3 regions of the Agromyces zhanjiangensis genome follow, and region 2 is predicted to be linked to each of the others. Evidence: predicted binding sites of a transcription regulator. Region 2 holds the regulator's gene; each other region holds the start of a gene.
What was found. Region 2 encodes LexA, which represses DNA repair genes until DNA is damaged. Its sites were predicted from a motif close to TCGAACANNTGTTCGA; they were not measured.

Region 1 (5,069 bases), on a different contig from region 2:
GTTCGACGGGGCGGCGAGGTAGAACGAGGTGATGACCTCCCCGCTGATCCTCGGCCCGATGCTCCGCCACGTCGGCGAGACCTCCGCCACCATCTGGGTCGAGACGGAGGTCGCCGCGAGCGTGCGCGTCCGGGCCGACGGCCGGAGCTGGCAGGCGCGGACCTTCGCCGTGCACGACCACCACTACGCCCTCGTCGAGCTCGACGGGCTCGAGCCCGGGGCCGTGCTGCCGTACGAGCTGGACGTCGACGGCGAGCGCGCATGGCCGGAGCCGGACTCGGAGTACCCGGCATCCGTCGTCGCGACCTGGGAGCCGGGCCGCCGCCTGCGCATGGCCTACGGGTCGTGCCGCACGAGCGTGCCGCATGATCTGAAGGGGAACCTGACGCACGGCGTCGACGCGATGCGCACGTTCGCGCTCGCGCTCGCCGACGCCTACGCCGAGCGCCCGGACCTCATGATGTTCCTCGGCGACCAGGTGTACGCCGACATCACGTCGGAGGAGATGCAGGAGTTCATCCGGAACAAGCGCGACATCGACGAGGAGCCGGGCGAGGAGCTGAAGGACTACGAGGAGTACGCCCACCTGTACCGGCTGGCCTGGTCGGACCCGGCGAACCGGTGGCTGCTGTCGACGGTGCCGACGGCGATGATCTTCGACGACCACGACGTGCGCGACGACTGGAACGCCTCGCACGACTGGAAGCAGAAGATGGAGGCCACCTCGTGGTGGCACGGCCGCATCGTGGCCGGGCTCGGGTCGTACTGGGTGTACCAGCACCTCGGCAACCTGACGCCCGAGGAGCGGTCGCGGGACGAACTCTGGCAGCGGGTGGCCGGTCACGACGGCGACCACGAGCTCGACCTCACCGACGAGGTCGACGCGTTCGCCGACCGCAGCGACCGGGAGCCGACGAGCGTGCGATGGAGCTACACGCGCGACTTCGACGACATCCGCCTCGTCGTCGTCGACTCCCGCGCCGCACGCCAGCTCGACCCGGACGCCCGGGCCCTGCTCGATCCGGACGAGCTCGACTGGTTCGACGCGCAGCTGCGAGGGGACTTCCGGCACGTGCTCATCGCGACCTCCCTCCCGTTCCTCCTCCCGATGGGGCTGCACAACGTCGAGGCGTGGGACGAGGCGATCTCGCAGGGCGCCTGGGGCCGGCGGGCGGCCCGCGTGGGCGAGGTGCTCCGCCAGGCCGTCGACCTCGAGCACTGGGCGGCCTGGGAGGACACCTTCCAGAAGGTCGCGCGGATGGTTCGGGAGCTCGCCGCCGGCGAGCGCGGCGCGGCACCGCAGAACGTGCTGTTCCTCGCGGGCGACGTGCACTACTCCTATCTCGCCCAGGTCGACCGCGACGACGTCCCGGGGTCGCGGATCCTCCAGGCGGTGTGCTCGCCCATCCGGAACCCGCTGCCGCGCGTCATGCGCTGGTTCTCGGTCGTGATGTCGTACGGCGCGGCGACGCCGATCGGCCGGCTCGCCGCGCGTTCGGCCAAGGTGCCCGATGCGCCGTTCCGCTGGCGCACCGTGAAGGGGCCGTGGTTCGCCAACAACCTCGCGATGCTCGTCGATCGCCCCGACGAGCTGAGGCTGACGTGGCACACGGGCGTCGTCGACGACGGCGACCAGCGGCATCCGCACCTCGAGCAGGTCGCCGACGTGCGGGTTCCGGCGGATCCACGCGCGCGGGTGACCTCGGGCTGACTCCCCGCGTCAGGCCGCCGAGGGCCTCACCCGGCTCGGGAACGCGGCGCGCACCTCGTCGTGCGGCAGTGCGACGTTGGCGTGCCCGTCGCGACCGACCATGTCGCGCGCGGCGACGAGCGCGTTCGCGACGGCCTCCTCGGTTGCCTGGACGACGGCCTCGAAGTAGGGGTCGATTCGACCCCACGGCACGTAGCGGGCGGTCTCGTACGGTTCGTCGCCGACCTCGGAGGTTGGGATGCTCGAGGTGAACGAGCCGGGGTTGCCGGTCGAGCAGGCCAGGAAGATATCGCCCGAGAAGTGGCTGCCGGTCGTGCCGGTGCGCGCCAGGCCGAGCGGGACGCGTCGGGCGAGCGCCTCGCACTGGCCCGGCAGCAGCGGCGCGTCGGTGACGACGATGCCGATGACGCTGCCCGAGCCCGCGCGCACGCGCGCCCGCTGGCCGTCGCGGACGAACCACTCGATGTCCTCGTACGGGTTCGGGGCGGCCGTCTCCCGGCCGAGCGGCACGCCTGCGAGCCGCAGCTCGTGGCGGCTGCCGAAGTTGGCCTGGAGGAAGACGCCGACCGTGTGCGTCTCGTCGCCGTGGCGCACGACGCGCGACGCCGTGCCCGACCCGCCCTTGAAGCCGTAGCAGTTCATGCCCGTGCCGCCGCCGACATTGCCCTCGGCGACCGGGCCGCTCGCGGCCGACTCGATGGCGAGGATCGCGTGCTCGGGGCGCACGTGGCCGGCGTTGATCTGGTTCAGGTAGCCGTCCCAGGTCTCGCCGACGACGGGGAGCATCCACTCGGTGGCCAGTTCAGGGTGCACCTCGTGCGCCCAGCGGTCGATGCCGGTGTGCACCGCGCCGACCCCGTGGCTGTTGGTGATGCCGATCGGAAGCGTGAGCGACCCGGATTCCTCGATCCAGCTGCGGCCGGTGAGCTCGCCGTTGCCGTTGAGCGAGTGGACGCCGGCGGCGCAGGGGACGTTCGCCCCCTCGCGGCCGCGCGGCAGGATCGCGGTCACCCCGGTGCGTGCGACGACCTCGTCACCGGGGCCTCCCTCGATGATCGTCGCGTAGCCGACCTCGACGCCGGGGACGTCGGTGATCGCGTTCCAGGGACCGGGGGTGCCGTCGAAGGGCACGCCGAGGTCGCGGGCGCGGGCGGGGGGCTGCGGCGTGGTGGTCATCGTCGACTCCATTACTCGAACAATCGTTCAGATGTTGCGACTTCCGACGATAACAGCCTTGACAGAAGCCGTCGACAGAAAGTTGAATGCATGTTCAAGTTCTTACACCGACCAGCGCCCAGCGCGTGAGGAGACCTTGCAATGACGCAACAGATCCCCGAGACGATCGAATCCGGCGCCCCGCCGACCCAGCAGGCGGCCGGAGCCGGCAGGCTCGCCGGCGGCCGGCTCCGCGTGTGGGACATCGTGTTCTTCGTCGTGTCCGCGGCCGCCCCGCTGACGGTGGTCGCGAGTGCCGCGCCCACGACCATGCGGCTCGGCGGCGTCGGCGCTGCGGGCGCGATCCTCGTCTGCGGCGCCATCCTGGTCTTCTTCGCGGTCGGCTTCACCGCGATGTCGCGGCACGTCCGCAACACCGGAGCCTTCTACGCGTACGCCTCGCGCGGGCTCGGCAAGCCCGTCGGCATCGGGACGGCCCTGGTCACGGTGTTCGCCTACATCGTCCTCTCGGTCAGCTTCTACGGATTCCTCGGCTTCTTCGCCCAGCTGACCTTCGCCAACCTGGTCGGCCTCGACCTGCCGTGGCCGATCTGGTCGCTCATCGCCGTCGCGTGCGTCGCCTTCCTCGGCTACCGCAAGGTGGACGTCGGTGCGAAGGTGCTCGCCGTGCTCCTCACGGCTGAGGTGGGCATCCTGCTCGTGCTGTCGATCGCGGTCCTCGTGAACGGCGGCCCGGAGCCGTGGAGCGCGGCGCCGTTCGCACCCGAGGCCGTCTTCCTCGCGCCGGGCGTGGCCGCGCTGTTCGTCACGGGCTTCGGCGCGTACATGGGCTTCGAGGGCACGGCGATCTACTCCGAGGAGGCGAAGGACCCGGCGCGCACCGTGCCGATCGCCACCTACATCGCGATCGGCTTCCTCGCGGTGTTCTACGCGTTCACGTTCTGGATGATCACGGTCGCCTTCGGCATCGAGGGCGTGGTCGACCTCGTCGCGAGCGACGACTTCGAGTCGACCGTGTTCATCGCGGGCGAGCAGTACCTCGGCTCGTGGGCGGGGATCGCGCTGCAGGTGCTCATCGTGACGAGCTTCTTCGCGTGCCTGCTGGCCTTCCACAACGCCTCGAGCCGCTACGCCTACTCGCTCGCCCGCGAGGGACTCCTGCCCAAGCGACTCGCACGCACCCACCCCACCAGCAAGTCTCCGCATGTGGCGAGCACGACGATCGCCGCGATCGCCGTGGTCGCGATCCTCGCGGCCTGGGCCACCGGTGCCGACCCGATCCTGCAGCTCGGCATCTGGTCGTACGGCGCCGGCGTCGCCGGACTCGTCTTCGCGCAGGCGGTCGCCGCCGTGTCGGTCATCGGGTTCTTCGCCCGCGACCGGCGCGGATACGGCCGGTTCCGGGTTGTGGTCGCTCCCGTCATCGGCGCGCTCGGCCTGATCGGCGGGTTCCTGCTCATCGTGCTCAACTTCCAGTACGTGACGGGTCTCGAACCCGGCGCGAACGCGCTGCTCATCCTGCCCACCCCGGTGCTGTTCGCGGCCGGTATCGTGTGGGGACTGGTCCTCCGCCGTCGCAACCCCGCGCAGTACGCCGCGCTGGCGGAGACGACCGCCGACTGACCCCGGAACGGTGACGTGAAGTACTCCACCAAGCAGGCGCAGCGCCGCGACGCCCTCGTCGCGGCGCTGCGTCGCGTCGCCGGGGAGCGCGGCATCCTGCAGGCGAACGTGCGCACCGTGGCCGCCGAAGCCGAGGTCAGCGCGGGCAGCGTGCTGTACTACTTCCCGACCTTCGACGACCTCGTCGCAGCGGCCGTCGAGGGGGTGCTCGAGGAGTTCTACGAGCGCCGCCGCCGGATCGCCGAGGAGGTCGCCGACCCGCGTGAGCGCCTTCGGGCCATGATCGAAGCGGGCATCCCCGACGAGATCAGCGACGACCTCCGGATCGTGTACGAGAGCATCGCGCTGCTGCCCGAGCGACCGCAACTGCGCCCCCTGCATCGATCGATCATCGAGCGGCAGGTCATGCTGTTCCGCACGACGCTCGAGATCGGCGCCGGGCTCGGGGCGTTCCGGCCGCGCATGCCCGTCGCCGCGATCGCACGGAACCTCGTCGCGCTCGAGGACTCGTACGACATGTACCCCCTGCTCGGGCTCGGCCTCGACCGGGCGGAGTGCC
Region 2 (5,069 bases):
TCGTGCGTGATCCGCTCGCGCTGGGCGCGGATCTCGTCGACCATCGCCAGCATCTCGCCGGAGTGGGCGAGGGCGCCGAGCGCTGCGGCCTGCGTGAGGGCGGAGAGGTGGTACGGGAGCCGGACGAGCCGCAGCGCGTCGATGACGGCGGGGTCGGCGGCGAGGTAGCCCACGCGCGCACCCGCGAAGGCGAACGCCTTGCTCATCGTGCGGGAGACGAGGATCCTCGGCCGCCCCTCGAGGAGCGTGAGCGCGCTCGGCGTGCCCGGGTCGGCGAACTCGTGGTACGCCTCGTCGACGACGACCACGCCGCGCGCGGCGTCGGCGACCGCGGCGATGGTCTCGAGCGCGAGCGGCGTGCCCGTCGGGTTGTTCGGCGAGCACAGCAGCACGATGTCGGGGTCGTGGCGCTCGATCGTCGCGACGGCGGTCTCGGGCGAGAGCTCGAAGTCGGCGTCGCGATCGGTCGCGATCCACCCGGTGCCCGTGCCCGAGGAGAGCAGGCCGTACATCGAGTAGGTCGGCGAGAAGCCGAGCGCGGTGCGGCCCGGCCCGCCGAAGGCCTGCAGCACGTGCTGGAGGACCTCGTTCGAGCCGTTCGCCGCCCAGAGCTGCTCGGGCCGGAGGTCGTGGCCGAGGTAGCGCGCGAGGGCCGTGCGCAGCTCGGTGAACTCGCGGTCGGGGTATCGATTGAGCCCGATGATCGCGGCAGCGACCCGGGCGACGATGTCGTGCGCGACGTCCTCGGGGATCGGATGCGTGTTCTCGTTGACGTTGAGTGCGACGGGCACGTGCTTCTGCGGGGCGCCGTACGGGGACTTGCCGCGGAGGTCGTCACGGATGGGAAGGTCGTCGAGACTCGTCACCGATCAATGCTATCCGCGTGCATCGGCGTGTTTCGTGCGCGCGACCTGCCCGGCGGCGGTCAGCCGAGCGCGGGGAGGACGAGCTGCTGCCCGGGCTGCACCACGGCGTCGTCGAGGCCGTTCAGCCGCATGATCTCGTAGATGACGTCGCGCGGGTCGGACGACGGCGCGATCGCCTCGGCGATGCCCCAGAGCGTGTCGCCGGCGCCGACCTCGACGGTCTCGAACGCCGCCGGTGCTCGGCCGTCGTCGATCCCGGCGACGGCGCCGCCGCTCGAGAGAGCACCGATCAGCGCCCCGAGCACCAGCGGGAGCGCGGCGAGCCCGGTGACGACGACGCGACCGCGCCTGGTGAGCCTGAGCCTGGTACGCGGGGTCGCCGACCCGAACGCGGGCATCGTCGAGGCCGCACTCGCGGCCCCCATCACCACTGCACTCATTCCGCACCTCCCGGGCTCCAGCCCCGCATCCGGCCCTCGGCCGGGAGGGCCGGATGCGAAGCTGTGTTCCGAATATATCTTCGAACAATCGAAGCCGCAAGCACCGGACGGGTGGGAATCCGGCCGGGAATCCGCGACACACTCGAACGGATGTTTGTCGCGCGTGTGCGAGGCGGATACAGTTTCGAATGTCCGACGACAGTCGAACACCGACCACCGACATCCGGGCCGACGCGGTCCCGACGAGAGGCGAGGCACGTGAGCATCGACATCGACCAGGCACGCGGCGCGAGCGGCCGGTCGCGTCGGCGCAAGACGCTGAGCCCGAAGCAGCTGGCCATCCTCGAGGTCATCCGGGGCTCGGTCGCCGACCGCGGCTACCCGCCGAGCATGCGCGAGATCGGCGACGCCGTCGGGCTCTCCTCGCTCTCGAGCGTCACGCACCAGCTCAACCAGCTCGAGCTCGCCGGCTACCTGCGACGCGACCCGAACCGCCCCCGCGCGCTCGAGATCCTCATCGACGTGCCCGGCGCCGAGCAGCGCCCGTCGTCGGCCGAGCCCGCGCCGGTGGGCGACGCGGCCATGGTCCCCCTGGTCGGCCGCATCGCCGCCGGCGTGCCCATCACCGCCGAGCAGCAGATCGAAGAGGTCTTCCCGCTCCCCCGCCAGCTCGTCGGCAAGGGCGAGCTGTTCATCCTGAAGGTCGTCGGCGACTCGATGATCGACGCCGCGATCTGCGACGGCGACTGGGTCGTCGTGCGCTCGCAGCGCACGGCCGAGAACGGCGAGATCGTGGCGGCGATGCTCGACGGCGAGGCCACCGTCAAGGTCTTCCGCCAGCGCGACGGCCACACCTGGCTGCTCCCCCGCAATTCGGCGTTCGAGCCGATCCTCGGCGACGAGTCCGAGGTGCTCGGCAAGGTCGTCGCAGTCCTCCGCACCGTCTAGCGAGCGGATCGCCCGGCCTGCACCGGCACCGACGACGAGGGCGGATGCCGCGGGCTCGCCCCGCGGCATCCGCCCTCGATCACCGGAGTCAGGACGTCGCCACCGCGACACCCTCGCGCACCGAGCGCGTCGCCTCCACGATGTTCGCGAGCGACGCGACCGTCTCGTCGTAGCCGCGCGTCTTCAGGCCGCAGTCGGGGTTCACCCAGAGCCGTCCGGCGGGCACGCCGTCGACCGCGCGCTCGAGGAGCGAGCGCACCTCCTCGACGCTGGGCACGCGCGGCGAGTGGATGTCGTACACCCCCGGACCCACGCCGTGGTCGAACCCGCTCGCGGCCAGGTCGCCCACGACCTCCATGCGGCTGCGCGCCGCCTCGATCGAGGTGACGTCGGCGTCGAGCTCGCGGATCGCGTCGATGACGACGCCGAACTCCGAGTAGCAGAGGTGCGTGTGCACCTGCGTCGCGGGCGCCGCGCCGCCCGTGGCGAGGCGGAACGAGCCGACCGACCAGTCGAGGTAGGCGGGCTGGTCGGCGAGCTTCAGCGGCAGGAGCTCGCGCAGCGCCGGCTCGTCGACCTGGATGACACGGATGCCGGCCTGCTCGAGGTCGCCGATCTCGTCGCGCAGCGCGAGCGCGACCTGCCGGGCGGTGTCGCCGAGGGGCTGGTCGTCGCGCACGAACGACCACGCGAGGATCGTGACCGGCCCCGTGAGCATGCCCTTCACCGGCTTCTCGGCGAGCGACTGCGCGTACGCCGACCACTCGACCGTCATCGGCGCCGGGCGCGAGACGTCGCCCCAGAGGATCGACGGGCGCGTGCAGCGCGAGCCGTACGACTGCACCCAGCCGTGCTGCGTGACCGCGAAGCCGTCGAGCAGCTCGGCGAAGTACTGCACCATGTCGTTGCGCTCTGGCTCGCCGTGCACCAGGACGTCGAGGCCGAGGTCCTCCTGCAGCCGGATCACGCGCGCGATCTCCTCGCGCATGAGCTCGCGGTACGCGGCATCCGTCAGTTCGCCCTTCACCAGGCGGGCCCGGGCGCGACGGATGTCGGCCGTCTGCGGGAAGGAGCCGATCGTGGTGGTCGGCAGCGCCGGCAGCGCGAGGTCCTCCTGCGCGGCGACGCGGTCGTCGTAGGCCGCACGGGCGAACGCGGTCGCGTCGAGCGCGGCGAGGCGGTCGCGCACGGCCGGCACGCGCACGCCCGGCGCGGCGGCCCGGTCGGCGAGAGCGGCGGATGCCGCGTCGAGGTCGGCCGCGATGGCCTCGCGCCCCTCGGCGAGGCCGCGCGCGAGCGCCGCGACCTGCGCGACCTTCTGGTCGGCGAACGCGAGCCAGCTCACGAGGCGCGCATCGAGCGCGGTCTCCTCGTCGACGTCGTGCGGGACGTGCAGGAGCGACGTGGAGGTCGAGACGGCGACGGAGCCCGAGAACGAGCGGAGCGCCTCGGCACGCGCGAACGCGTGGGCGAGGTCGCCGCGCCAGATGTTGTGGCCGTCGACGACGCCGGCGACGAGGACCTTCGCGGCGAGCGCCTCCTCGGTCACCGGGTCGAGCTGCGCGGGGAGGCCGCCGCGGACGAGGTCGAGTCCGACGGCCTCGACCGGGGTGGCCGCGAGCGCCGGCAGCGCCTCAGCGAGGTCGCCGTACGGCGCCGCGACGAAGATCGCCGGCCGCGCGTCGGCCGCACCGAGCTCGTCGTACGCCTCCGCCACGGCTTCGAGCACGCGCTCGCGCGGCTCGTCGAGGCTCTCGCTGACGAGCCCCGGCTCGTCGAGCTGCACCCACTCGGCGCCCGCTGCGGCGAGCTCGGCGAGGAGCGCCCGGTAGACGGGGACGAGGTCTGCGAGACGGTCGATGGGACGGAAGCCGTCGGGCGCGCCATCCGCCGCCTTCGACAGCAGGAGGAACGTGACGGGGCCGACGAGCACCGGTCGCGTGACGAAGCCCGCGTCGCGCGCCTCGCGCACCTGCGCGACGAGCGCGTCCGCGTGCGCGGCGAACGCGGTGTCGGGGCCGATCTCGGGCACGAGGTAGTGGTAGTTCGAGTCGAACCACTTCGTCATCTCGAGCGGGGCGTCCGCACCCTCGCCGCGGGCCACCGTGAAGTAGCCGGCGAGGTCGAGTCGGCCGTCGGCGTCGAGCAGGCGCTCGAATCGCGTCGGGATCGCGCCCACGGCGACGGCGGCGTCGAGCACCTGGTCGTAGTACGAGAACGACTCGGGGATCGCCGAGTCCGTGCGGCCGAGGCCGAGTGCGGCGAGGCGCTCGCGCGTCGCGGCCCGGAGGCCGGCAGCGGTGCGCTCGAGCTCGTCGGCGTCGATCCGGCCGGCCCAGAACGCCTCGACGGCGTGCTTGAGCTCACGGCGGCGCCCGATGCGCGGGTAGCCGAGGATCGTTCCGGTGGGGAAGGCGGGTGCGGTCATCGTTCTCTCGTGTTCCTCTCGGTGCCCGCATGGGCGGGGGCGGTGGCGAGGCCGAGCCGGTCCAGGACGGCGAGCACGGCCTCGTGACGGTTGAAGGTGTACAGGTGGAGTCCGGGGGCGCCGCCGGCGAGCACCTCGCCGGCCAGTCGCGCGGCGTAGTCGACGCCGAGCTCGAACTGGGCGTCGGGGTCTGGCTCGATCTCGAGGTCGATCGCCAGCTCGGCGGGCGCCGGAACCCCCGTGAGCTGCTCGAGGCGAGCGAGTCGGGCGGGCGTGGTCACGGGCATGATGCCCGGCAGGATCGGGATGGTCACGCCGCCCGCGCGTGCGCGCTGGACGAAGGCCAGGTAGTCGTCGGCGTGCCAGAACAGCTGCGTGATCGCGAGG
Region 3 (5,069 bases), on a different contig from region 2:
CTCGGACCACGGGATCTCGGGGTTGTTCCAGCCCATCAGTCGTACCTCGCCTCGGCCCACCAGCCCTCGGCGTCGCGGACGAGCAGCCACGCGCAGCCGTCGTGGTCGACCACCTGGAAGCGGTGCACTCGGCGGGCGCGCTCCGCGTCCCACCAGCGCTCCACGACCGGCCACGGGCCAGCCCAGGCGCGCACGGGCGCCGCCCGGCCCCCCATGACGGCGAACGTCTCCGGCGCCGCTGAGATGGCCCCGCGCGCATCGACCGAGACGGCGGCGCCGGCACCGTCGACGAGCGAGACGGCCTGCCGGTCGCGGAACACGCTCGCGGGCGCGAGCGCGGGCAGGCTCCCCGGCCACGGGGCGGCGGCCGCGGTGCGCTCGGGCGCGCGATCACCCCAGGGCACGAGCACTTGGCGGTCGGCGAGCATGCGTCCGCCGCCGATCGCCGCCGTGACCACGCCCTCGTGCCCGAGCATGCCCTGCACGCGCGTGAGCCCGTGGTGCACGCGCTCGTCGGGCCCGCCGCCCCACAAGCCCTCCTCGTGGTTGCCGGTCGAGTCGACGCGTTCGGGCACGATCCGCAGGCGCACGATCGCGGACTCGAGTCCCGCATCGGCCGTGCCCGCACCCTGCAGCTGCCAGCGCACCCGGTCGACCACGTCGGCCGGCGTGAACCAGTGCGGGTGCAGCCAGCTGCGGCTCGAGTGGCCGCCGCGCTCGTCGTCGAGTTCCACGCGGATGCCGGTGCACACGAGCCGCACGGCGCGCATCCGCTCGATGAACTCCTCGGCCCCCACCCGGAACGCGAACGCGAGCTGGTCGACCCGCTCGAGCGGCGGCTCGAAGTGCTGCTCCACCTCGAAGTCGGGCGGGGGAGTCCGCGGCGCCACGAGCGACCGTTCGCGCCCGGCGGCCCGATCGTGGGCGAACGCGCCGGCCGCGCCGAATCGCCGCCGCACGTCGTCGTCGGGCAGCGCCGCGAACTCGTCGAGCGTGCGGACGCCCAGCCGGTGCAGCAGGGTCGTGGTGCGCGCGTCAGCCACGAGCGAGACCGGCAGCGGCGCGAGGAAGGCGGCCGACTCGCCCGGCGGCACGGCGAGCATCTCGCCGGGTGTCCGCGCGCCGCCCGCAGCGCGCGGAGCGCCCGCGACCGGTGCGGCGCCCGCGGCCCGCGCCGCCTGCTCGGCTGCGAACGGCCCGTCGGCGATGCCCACGCGCGGGCCCGCGACGCCGAGGGCCGCGGCGGCCTCGAGGAGCGCTCGCGCCGCGGCATCCTCACCGCCGTAGTACCTGACCGGACCGCGCGCCCGCATCGCCAACGTGCCGGGCCGCAGCACCTGCACGCCCGGGACGATCGCCTCGACGCCGCGCACGATCGGCTCGAACGCGCGGTGGTCGAGCGCCGCGTCGTACTCCAGCACCGTGAGCGCGGTCGAGCGGTACTGCGCCTCGCGCAGCCGCAGCCCGCGCGTGACCCCGTCGCGCCGCGCCGCGGGCGAGCACGAGTGCACGAGCCCCTTCTCGGTGAGGGCGACGGGCAGCGCGGGATCGATGCCGTGCTCGCGGCACGCGGCGAGCACCGGCCAGTCGGGGCACCACAGCACGATGGTGCGCACGCCCGTGCTCACGAGGCCCTCGCCGCGTAGTCGGGTCGGTGCGCCGTGCCGTGAGCGGATGCCGCGACCGCCGCTGCGACCGCTGGCTCGACCTCGTCGCGCTCGGGTGCGTCGGCCGGCTCACTGCCGCTCCCGGCCCCGACGGCGCGGAGCGCGGACGACGCGCCCGTCTCGTCGATCGCGGCGAACCCGAGGTCGCCCGCCGGAAGCCGCAGTCGCCGCCGAGCGCCTCGGCCGACCTCGCCGCGCCCCGTGACCCGGACGACGACCTCGCGCTCGGCGAGATGCCCGTGCCCGCGCTCGAGGCCGCTCCAGTCGCTCCGCTCCAGCTCGAGCCGGGCATCGCTGCCCGGCCAGTCGCCGTCGACGAGCAGCAGCGCGCCGCGCTGTCGCAGCCGGGCCGCGAACCGCGAGGCCTCGGCCGGGGCGAGCCGCCCGGCGGGTCGCACGGCGACCACGGGGATCACGTCGGCGAGCGCCGCGGCGACCGTCAGCCACTGCCGCCCGGGGGCGGGCACGAGCACGAGCCGCTCCAGGTCGATGCCGAACCGCGCCGCCGCCTCGACGCCGAACTCCGGGATGCCCGAGACCGCGACCCAGCGCCCGCTCCGCGACGGCCCGGCGAGGGCGGCCATGAGCAGGGTGATCGAGCCCTCGACCTGGACGACCGCACCCTCGCGGAGCGCGCCGCCCGGCAGCACGCTCGCGAGTGCCGGGTGGGTGGGCACGGCTCGCGTGTCGAGCCGTGTCGCCTGCATGCCGCGGATGCGCGCCTGCAGCTCCTCGACCCGCTCGAGCCGTGCGGCGGGCGCCGGCTCGGGGGCGATCGCACCGTCGGGCGCGGGTCGGGGAGCGGTCATCGTCACCCCTCAATGTTCGAACACATGTTCGAATGAGGCAAGTCGCGGATGCCACCCGTCCATGCCCCCGAGCGGGGGTCGCGTCGGCCACTGGCGCGCGATGCGACCAGTCCCGACTTCAGGAACGCGCGGGCGGAGGGCGGCGTTCCCGGGGCGAAACGCCGGGCCCACCGCATCGACGCGCGACTCGTTTCCGAGTTGTGGACCACACGGCGTCGTGCGAGACGCATTTTGGATGCTGCACGGGGCAGTCCGCGTTAAACACGAGAAGGCCGGATCCGAAGATCCGGCCTTCTCGACAACGCGTGCGCGAGGGGGGACTTGAACCCCCACGCCCTATCCGGGCACTAGCACCTCAAGCTAGCGCGTCTGCCAATTCCGCCACCCGCGCGTTGCCTCGGCCTCCGATCGCTCAGCGGCCGTAGAAGACATTAGCACGGTTTCCGGGGCCCTTTGACCACGCGGCGGCCGGACGGACCGCCCCGCGAGCAGAGCCGCAGGTCAGCCCCGGAAAGCCGAGTTCCCGAGGCATCCATCGCCGCCAGGAGCGTCGCGATCCCCGACCGGAGCGCACCCGGTCGCGGCGTCCGCCCGGCCCTCGCGATAGCGTGGAGCGCATGGCCGAGACGCTCCCGACGACCCCCGAGCCCGGGCCCCGGCCCGGGCTGCCGCCCGAGCTCGACGAGACCGCGATCATCGCGCGCGACCTCATCCGCTTCGACACGACGAACCACGGCGAGGGACGGTCCAACGGCGAGCGCGAGGCCGCGGAGTACGTCGAGGCGCACCTGCGCCGCATGGGCCTCGACCCGGTCGTGTACGAGTCGGCGCCGCGCCGGGCGAACGTCGTCGCGCGCGTCCCGGGTGCGAACCCCGACAAGCCAGCGCTCGTCCTGCACGGGCACCTCGACGTCGTGCCCGCCGATCCCCGGAACTGGAGCGTCGACCCGTTCGCCGGGGAGATCCGCGACGGCATGCTGTGGGGCCGTGGCGCGGTGGACATGAAGGACATGGACGCCATGATCCTCACGGCCGTCGGCGACATCCTGGCCGAGGGGCGCCTGCCCGAGCGCGAGCTGGTCCTCGGCTTCTTCGCCGACGAGGAGGCGGGCGGGCTCTACGGCGCGAGCTGGCTCGTCGACGAGCACCCCGAGCTCTTCGCAGGCGCAACCGAGGCGATCAGCGAGGTGGGCGGTTACTCGATCACGGTCGGCGGGAGGCGCGCCTACCTCCTGCAGACCGGTGAGAAGTCCCTCGTCTGGGTGCGGCTCGTGGCGCACGGCACGGCCGCGCACGGCTCCAGGCTCGTCCGCGACAACGCGGTCACGAAGCTCGCCGACGCGATCGCGCGGATCGGACGACGCGAGTGGCCGATCAGGCTGACGGGAACGACGCGGGAGCTGCTCGCGGCGATCGCCGGCGCACTCGGCGTCGACCCGGAGCAGGTCGCGCCCGACGAGCTGGCGCTCGCGACCGGCTCGGCGTCCGGGTTCATCACGGCGACGCTGCGGACGACGTCGAACCCCACGCTGCTGCAGGCCGGCTACAAGCACAACGTCATCCCCGACCGCGCCGAGGCGCTCGTCGACATCCGCACCCTGCCGGGGGAGGAGGACGCGGTGCTCGCCGAGGTCGCCGAGCTCATCGGCCCCGACATCGAGATCCAGATCGTGCACCGGGACGTCGGCCTCGAGGCACCCACGCGGGGGCCGCTCGTCGACGCCGTCACGCACGCCCTGCACGAGCACGACCCCGAGGCGGCGGTCTTCCCGTACCTGCTGAGCGGCGGCACCGACAACAAGGCGCTGTCGCGCCTCGGCGTCGCGGGCTACGGCTTCGCACCGCTCCGGCTGCCCGACGGCCTCGACTTCCCTGCGATGTTCCACGGGGTGGACGAACGCGTGCCGCTCGACGCACTAGTCTTCGGTAGGCAGGTCCTGAAGGACCTGCTCCTGGCGTACTGATCGCGCCCACCCGTTCCCGACCACGACGGTCCCGTGCCCTTCGCGTCGAGGGGCGGAAGGCGATGCCCACTTGTTCGAAGCCCTGATCCTCGGCCTCGTGCAGGGACTCACCGAGTTCCTGCCGATCTCCTCGAGCGCGCACCTGCGGATCCTGGGGGAGTTCCTGCCCAACGCGGCCGACCCGGGTGCCGCGTTCACCGCGATCACGCAGCTCGGCACGGAGGCCGCGGTCGTGGTCTTCTTCTGGCGCGACATCGTCCGGATCATCCGCCAGTGGTTCGGCGCCCTCCTCGGCCGCGTGCCGCGCGACGACCCGGACGCGCGGATGGGCTGGCTCATCATCGTCGGGTCGATCCCGATCGTCGTGCTCGGGCTGCTGTTCCAGGACCAGATCGAGACGGTGTTCCGCTCGCTCTACGTCGTCGCGACGATGCTCATCGTCTTCGGCATCGTGCTGGGCCTCGCCGACTGGGCGGGTGCGAAGCGACGCAAGCTCGACGAGCTCACCTACCCGCACGGCATCTACTTCGGCCTCGCGCAGTCGCTCGCGCTCATCCCGGGCGTCTCGCGTTCTGGCGGCACGATCACGATGGGCCTCCTGCTGGGCTACGAGCGTGCGGCGGCGGCGC

Region 1: a site for LexA is predicted at 2,970-2,985, ahead of ABME02_RS13520 (DmpA family aminopeptidase). Genes of this name have one in related genera too.
Region 3: a site for LexA is predicted at 2,493-2,508, ahead of imuA' (DnaE2-dependent mutagenesis accessory factor ImuA'). Genes of this name have one in related genera too.

The regions. Positions count from the first base shown of each region.
Region 1 covers NZ_JBEPKB010000007.1:53,943-59,011, reverse strand. The annotation lists gene ABME02_RS13525 (alkaline phosphatase D family protein) at 32-1,711, shown strand; gene ABME02_RS13520 (DmpA family aminopeptidase) at 1,721-2,887, opposite strand; gene ABME02_RS13515 (APC family permease) at 3,029-4,510, shown strand; gene ABME02_RS13510 (TetR/AcrR family transcriptional regulator) at 4,526-5,069, shown strand, end outside.
Region 2 covers NZ_JBEPKB010000012.1:89,798-94,866, reverse strand. The annotation lists gene ABME02_RS17865 (histidinol-phosphate transaminase) at 1-866, opposite strand, end outside; gene ABME02_RS17860 (LysM peptidoglycan-binding domain-containing protein) at 926-1,306, opposite strand; gene lexA (transcriptional repressor LexA) at 1,577-2,254, shown strand; gene metE (5-methyltetrahydropteroyltriglutamate--homocysteine S-methyltransferase) at 2,343-4,682, opposite strand; gene ABME02_RS17845 (methylenetetrahydrofolate reductase) at 4,679-5,069, opposite strand, start outside.
Region 3 covers NZ_JBEPKB010000002.1:276,558-281,626, reverse strand. The annotation lists gene ABME02_RS04525 (error-prone DNA polymerase) at 1-36, opposite strand, end outside; gene ABME02_RS04520 (DNA polymerase Y family protein) at 36-1,628, opposite strand; gene imuA' (DnaE2-dependent mutagenesis accessory factor ImuA') at 1,625-2,476, opposite strand; tRNA gene ABME02_RS04510 (tRNA-Leu) at 2,783-2,867, opposite strand; gene ABME02_RS04505 (M20/M25/M40 family metallo-hydrolase) at 3,094-4,440, shown strand; gene ABME02_RS04500 (undecaprenyl-diphosphate phosphatase) at 4,511-5,069, shown strand, end outside.